DNA from 2 places in the Arthrobacter sp. PTI12 genome. Region 1 is predicted to be linked to the other one. Evidence: riboswitches for the same ligand, from Rfam matches in the RefSeq annotation. Region 1 holds a riboswitch; the other holds the start of a gene.
The links. A riboswitch is a leader RNA that binds a small molecule or an ion and turns the genes downstream of it on or off. The one in region 1 is predicted to bind thiamine pyrophosphate.

Region 1 (3,405 bases):
CCAGGCAGATGCTTCGAACGCCTCGACCATTGCCTCCCTGTCTGCGGGCGGGGCAGCAGCGAAACACGAATCTGCGATGGAAATTGCACGTGCGGTGGCCTCCGCGAACGCTGGATCGGCGTACGTTTCCAGCCAGTTTGCGTACGGGTGGTCCGGGCTGGCTCCGTTGCCGATCCACTGCGAGTGCAGGGCATTGCCCACGTGTGCGTAAAGCCAGTAGCACGGCAGGACCGCCGCCACCAGGACGGCGTAGCCTGCGTTGGCAGAGGCTGCCAGCAGATGGTCAACGTAGGCCCTCGTCACCGGCCCCTGGGCCGGTGACTGCCCGCGTCCGGTCAGCCACGTCCGGTGGAGCTCGGATTCCACCTCAAGGCAACTGAGTGCCGACTTCGCCCAGAAGAGTTGCTCAGCCTCGCTGGGTGCAAGAGCGCTTGCCCTGGACAGCACGCGCGAGTAGCCCCTCAGATACATGGCGTCCTGTGCCAGATAATACGCAAACTGTTCAGGCGACAGGCTACCGTCGCCGAGCGCCCGTACGAACCCGAGCGTCTCGATCGCCAGACGGTGGCTTGTGGTGAGCTCCCAGACCTGCTCGCTGAACGGGCGCTCCTCTGGCGGGGGCGCCGGGATCGGCCTGGGTACGAACTCATGGAAGTGATGGATCGGTCCGTTTCCCTGCCCCACGTTGAGCTCGTCGGCTCGTTCGAGCGCGCCCCGAAGCCATTTCTTCACGATCAGCAGCGACTGGTGCCAGTTCCCGGTGCGGGTCTGGACGGTCGCCAGGGCCGCCGAAAGGGAGCAGCCGGTACCGTGCGTGTTCCGTGTATCGATGCGAGTACCGCCCACCACGGAGACTGTGCCGGCGTCGCCGGACGCGTCTACGAGCGCGTCCGGGCATTCCAGGGCACCTTCCAGATGGCCGCCCTTGACCAGCACCGAGGTACCCGTTGAAGCTGCAAGCCGTTTGCCCTGCTCCACAGCCGCTTCCCAGCCTGTCGCAACCGGCTCGCCGAGCAGTACCGCGAGCTCCGGCAGGTTCGGCGTCACGAGGTCAGCGAGCGGCACCAGGGCGCGCAACTCGTCCTCCGCGTCGGAGGCCAGCAGCCTGTCCCCGCTGGTTGCAACCATGACCGGATCGAGGACGATGACGGCCCCGGTCGCTCGCGGCAGCCATCGCCTGACTGTGCGGATGGTTTCCGCGTCTCCGAGCATCCCGATCTTCACCGCATCAATGGTGACGTCATCACTGACCGCCTGCAGCTGTTCATCGAGGAACGTCGACGGCGGTGTATGCACGCTGCGCACCCCGCGGGTGTTCTGCGCAACAAGGGAAGTGACTACCGCCATACCGTAGCCACCCTGCGCCCCGATGCTTTTCAGGTCAGCCTGAAGACCAGCCCCGCCGGTGGGGTCTGTTCCCGCAATGCTCAGCACGTGCGGAATAGTCCGCGCCCGCGCTGGAACCGATAGGGCTTCTGTGTGCTCCACTGTGTCTACGAGCGTGCGAATACTCATCCGCGACATCCCTCCGCTAGGCCAAAGGCCGCCTATTGACGGCCATCTCTAGATCAGGTTCAACGCGTTTCATCTCAGCCCGGAACCGGGCACCGCGTGTCACTGTGGCCTACCCTACCGTGCAGGGGGCTCACCGCCCGCAATCAGAACACGCCGCCCCCTTCAGACCGGGAACGGCGCGTTCCGTCGAGCGACGATTGCTACAGCTCGGAGGCCGGCACCCCGACTCCCAGGATCATGGGCTCGTCCGACTGCTGCGGTTTGGGCGCAGCTTTGCCGGCACGTGCAACATACTGTGTTCCGGCTGCCGGTGCGTCCGCCACGGTAGCGGCACGCTCGATCGTGGCGTTCTCAGCCGAGCCCTGGGCGCTGCTGGCGGCTCGGTGCCGCCGCTTACGGTGACCGGACGATGGGGCCGCACCGGAGCCGTCCGCGGACATGCCCTGCCTCGCCGCCTCCTGGCCCGCCGGGGCCCGACGCGCCGGTTCGTCCTCCGCAGGCGCCATGGTCCCGCTGGCCGGGCTCGCAGGATCCTCGCGCGCCGGGCTGCCGGAATCCGCCCCACCCGCCGTAGGGAAGCGGTTGAAGGCCTCCGTCAGACTCTCCAGGGTCAGGGCCGGCTCCGGACGGACGGAAGCAGGCGCGTTCTCCGCTTTGGGGAGCGTCACCTGCTCCCCATTGATCGTCAGCACAGCGGCCGACGACGGCGCTTCCGCCACCGGCGAGACTCCTTGCCCGTGATCGTGCTCATGCGCCGCATGAGTGGCAGCGGCGATGCTGGCCAGGGCAGCCCGCGCGGCTTCGGCACGAGCCTGGCGTTCGGCGTCGTCGGCCCTCGGTTCCGGCGGGGAAACGTGCTCCTCCTCCACCGGCGGAGTCTTCGCCCGGCGCTTGCGTTCGCTGCGGGACATCTTCTCCTGGCGCAGGTGCTGCTGGTGGTTCTCCGTCGACACAGCGTGCCTGCGGTGCTCAACAGGTTCGTCATGGGTGACGACACCGCGACCCGCACAGTGCTCGCAGTTCTCGCCGAACACCTCCAGCAGCCCGGTTCCCATCCGCTTGCGGGTCATTTGGACGAGGCCCAGCGAGGTGACCTCAGCGACCTGATGCTTGGTCCGGTCCCGTCCGAGGCATTCGACGAGCCGCCGCAGCACGAGGTCGCGGTTCGCCTCGAGCACCATGTCGATGAAGTCGATGACGATGATGCCGCCGATGTCGCGCAGGCGAAGCTGCCGGACGACTTCCTCAGCCGCTTCAAGGTTGTTCTTGGTGACGGTTTCCTCGAGATTGCCGCCGCTGCCGGTGAACTTGCCTGTGTTCACATCGACCACGGTCATGGCTTCGGTCCGGTCGATCACCAGCGAGCCGCCGGAAGGCAGGAACACCTTGCGGTCCAGTGCCTTGTGGATCTGCTCGTCGATGCGCCGGGCCGTGAAGATGTCCTCGTCCTTCGTCCACTTCTCGAGCCTGCCCACGAGATCCGGGGCGACGTACATGACGTACGCCTCTATTGTGTCCCAGGCTTCCTCGCCGGAGACGATCAACTTGGAGAAGTCCTCGTTGAAGACGTCCCGGACCACCTTGATGGTCAGGTCCGGTTCACCGTAGAGCAGTTCCGGCGCGAGCGTCTTGGTTGACTTCGCCTTGCCCTCAATTGTCTCCCACTGGGAGCGGAGGCGGTTGATGTCGTGGGTCAGTTCCTCTTCGCTGGCCCCCTCTGCCGCGGTGCGCACGATGACGCCTGCGTTCTCCGGGAGCCGGTCCTTGAGGATCCGCTTGAGGCGATTGCGCTCAACGTCGGGAAGCTTGCGGGAGATTCCGGTCATGGAGCCGCCCGGCACGTACACCAGGTACCGCCCGGGAAGGGAGATCTGGCTGGTCAGCCGTGCG
Region 2 (3,405 bases), 1.2 Mb from region 1:
GAGGATGCCGCCGTCCGAATCGAGCACCACTACCCGATCAACGACGTCAGCCCAGATCTCAACTCGGTGCTCCACCACAACGAGCGTCGCCGAGGTTCGGTTGAGTACGCGGAGAACGGCATCACGCACTTCCAGTACTCCGGCAGGATCCAGGTTGGCGGTCGGCTCGTCAAGGAGCAGCAACCCGGGTTGCATCGCGAGGACTGCTGCAAGCGCCAGCCGCTGCTTCTGACCGCCGGACAGCGCGGTGGTGGAGGAATTCAGCGGGACATCGAGGCCGACGTCGTCCAGCGACTGGCGTACGCGTGGCCAGATTTCGTTCCGCGGCACGGCCAGATTTTCGGCACCGAACGCCACTTCGTCGCCGACCCGGGCGAGCACCAGTTGGCTGTCCGGGTCCTGGAGCACCAGCCCGGAGCGGCCTCGTGAGTCAGCCGGGCTGACGCCGTCGATAGTGAGTTCGCCGGCCTGCTCGCCCTCGTCCTGATCTCCCAGGACGCCGGCGAGTCCATGCAGCAGTGTGGACTTTCCGGCGCCGGAAGCGCCGAGGAGGAGGACACGCTGACCCGGCTCGATCGTCAGGTCGATGTTTCGGACGGCCCAGCGTGTTCGTCCGGGGTGGCGCCAGCCCCAGCCCTTCGCTGTGATCGACGCCGGGACGGGCTCCGCGACGGCGGTCATGCTAGACGTCTGCCGTGCGGCCTGCGGCAAACGCGGACAGGGCACCGGTCTTTGCAAGGCCGCGCGTGGCAAGCCACGGCAGCAGACCGGCGAGCACAACACCGGAAATGGCGGCGAAGACTCCGTACATCAACTTGTAGTCCAAGGTCCACTCGACGTTGTACATGATGTTTTCGCTGATGGCGAGGGCAAGTCCGGCGCCCAGACCTGCGAGCAGAGCTACGCCGAGGTTCCAGCGTTTGTAGAGGAACAGTGCGAAAATCAGTTCCGCGCCAATGCCCTGGACCAGCCCGGAGAGAAGGACCGCCATGCCGAACTGCGTTCCGATCAGCGCAGACACGGCCGCCGCAAGTACCTCGCAGTAGATGGCAGCGCCTGGCTTGCGAATGATGAGTCCGCCCAGCACCCCGGCAATGAGCCAGCCGCCTGAGTACAGCCCGGCGAGAGGCGGAAAGGCAGCTGTTACCGCGGCAATGCCGCTGTAGCCGGCGGACCAGGCGAAGAAGATGACGCCCACGGCCACCGCGATGACCGAGGCGACCACAATATCGACGACACGCCACTCATAGCGGCGCCGGGATTGGGACGGGGTAATGCTTTGTGTTGCAGTCATGATTGTTGATCCTCCTGGGTACAGGAGGGGAAGGCTTTCCGGCAGGACGCCGTGAAGCCTCGAGAACTCGACTCCCTTCGCCGGTACTAACCGGATCAGGTTCGAGGGTCTGCGGTGATCCGCACTCTCAGCGCCCACCACCTACGTGGTTGCGCTCCCCTGTCGTTGTTTGAGCGATACCAACTCTACACCGGGGGCCGTGCCGGGGCCGTCGTCGTAATTGTGGTTGTCCCTGGATGACCCACGGACCCTCCATGGATCACCGCTATAACGCTAGGCTGGGACCAAAGCCAAGCCGACTGAAAGAGGCACCATGAACACGATTTTCAAACTGATGGGCGTTGGACTGGGCATCGGAGCGGGCCTCGTGGGCACGCAACTGGTGGACTTCATCTGGAAGCGTGCCACCGGGAACGAGCCACCGAAGGACAAAGAGGGTCTGGAGAACAGCCTCCGGTCGGCGCTGGCGTTCGCCGTGATCTCGGGTTCGGTCAGCACCACCATCCGCGTGCTCACCAACCGCACCACGCAGCGGGCCATCCACCGCTACGAGCGCACCCGCCACCTCACCTAGGCCACTCCTTTGCAGGCCTGTGGATAAGTCGGTTTGACTTGTCCTGCACATTGGTGGTTTTCGGTCGCGGTTAGTACACGTGTTCGATAAAATTTGGGTATGGCCGTCGCACTGCTCGAACCCCGCCCGGAGGACACGTCTCTCCTGGGTGGGATGCGGTCCGGCTTACTGGCTTACGTGCGGGATCTCGAGTCCAACTACCTGACGCTTCGGCCTGAGGAAGTCGCGGTGACCCTGGTCGAGGTTGAGCAGCTCTCCAACCTGGTCGATCACTTGCAGACTGTGGTTGCCCGTGCCGCTGAGGACCACCAACTCGCTACCGTTGACGCCCGGGACCCGTACAAGAACACTGCGGACTATTTGCGGGCGAAAATCGGTATCAGCCGCTCCGAAGCCAACCGCCGGTTACGCCTCGGACATGACGTCCTGCCCGAGGTTCCCGGGCCAGGCGCCACCGCCGCACCTACCCTGGGTGTGCTGGCTGAAGCGACCAAGGTCGGTGCGCTCAGCAGCCGTGCCGCCACCATCATCCGCAACGCCGTACACCGGGTCTCCACCGTCGCGACCGGCCGTGAGCTGGATGCCATGGAAGAGCACCTGGTCCGCCAGGCCGTCGAGTCCGACGAAGACGTCCTACGGGCCCTCGCCCAACGCTGGGAAGACATCATCGATCAGGACGGCACCGAGCCCACCGAAAAAACGCTGCGTGCACGTCAGGGCGTGTTCCTGCGCGGTAGGCGCCACGGACTGCACTTCATGGAAATCGGCGCCACCGATGAGCAGTTCGAACACCTCATCACCGTCATGAACACCGCCGCCAACCCCAGAACTCAGGGCACCGTTTCAGCGCCCGACGAGCCGACCCGTGAACAGAACCTGCTCGACGGGCTGGTTTCAGCATGCCGGATCGCGCTAACAGGTGATGGTCTTCCAGCGACCGGAGGACACCGACCCCAGGTAATGGTCACCATCAACTACCGTGACCTCCTCAAAGACCTGGCAGACAGCGGACACGACGGGCACGGTGGACATGACGGGCATTCGGTCTTCGCCCAACAGATAAGTGCCCGCAGCATCCGCAAGCTTGCCTGCGATGCCGACATCCTCCCGCTCGTTCTCGGCGGCAAGGGTCAGGTCTTGGACATCGGCCGCACCCAACGTCTCTTCCCACCGCACCTGCGACGGGCGCTCGTGGCCAGGGACAAAGGCTGCGCGTTCCCCGACTGCACCACACCCGCAACCTGGTGCGAAGCCCACCACATCATCCCCTGGGCTGCAGGCGGAACCACCAACATCCACGACGGCGTGCTGCTCTGCACCCGACACCACCACCAGATCCACGAAGGAAACTGGACAGTCGAATCAGTCCACGGAATCCCCTGGTTCACACCACCGACATACCTCGACCCGCAACGAACACCCAAACGCAACCGCTACTGGCAAGTAGAACAAGCCATCCACAACCACCTCGCGCGCTCTGACACCGGCATGAGCTCCAACGCGTCCAGGAGCACCCGCACCCACATCGGCACCGATG

Region 2: linked by a shared signal. The riboswitch ahead of AC1MBU_RS15200 (ECF transporter S component) and the one ahead of AC1MBU_RS09300 (bifunctional hydroxymethylpyrimidine kinase/phosphomethylpyrimidine kinase) in region 1 are both predicted to bind thiamine pyrophosphate.

What each region holds. Positions count from the first base shown of each region.
Region 1 is NZ_CM155256.1:1,935,727-1,939,131, reverse strand. It holds gene AC1MBU_RS09300 (bifunctional hydroxymethylpyrimidine kinase/phosphomethylpyrimidine kinase) at 1-1,515, opposite strand, end outside; TPP riboswitch at 1,507-1,622, opposite strand; gene AC1MBU_RS09295 (Rne/Rng family ribonuclease) at 1,716-3,405, opposite strand, start outside.
Region 2 is NZ_CM155256.1:3,184,698-3,188,102, forward strand. It holds gene AC1MBU_RS15195 (ABC transporter ATP-binding protein) at 1-681, opposite strand, end outside; gene AC1MBU_RS15200 (ECF transporter S component) at 683-1,294, opposite strand; TPP riboswitch at 1,350-1,465, opposite strand; gene AC1MBU_RS15205 (DUF4235 domain-containing protein) at 1,608-1,868, shown strand; gene AC1MBU_RS15210 (HNH endonuclease signature motif containing protein) at 1,968-3,405, shown strand, end outside.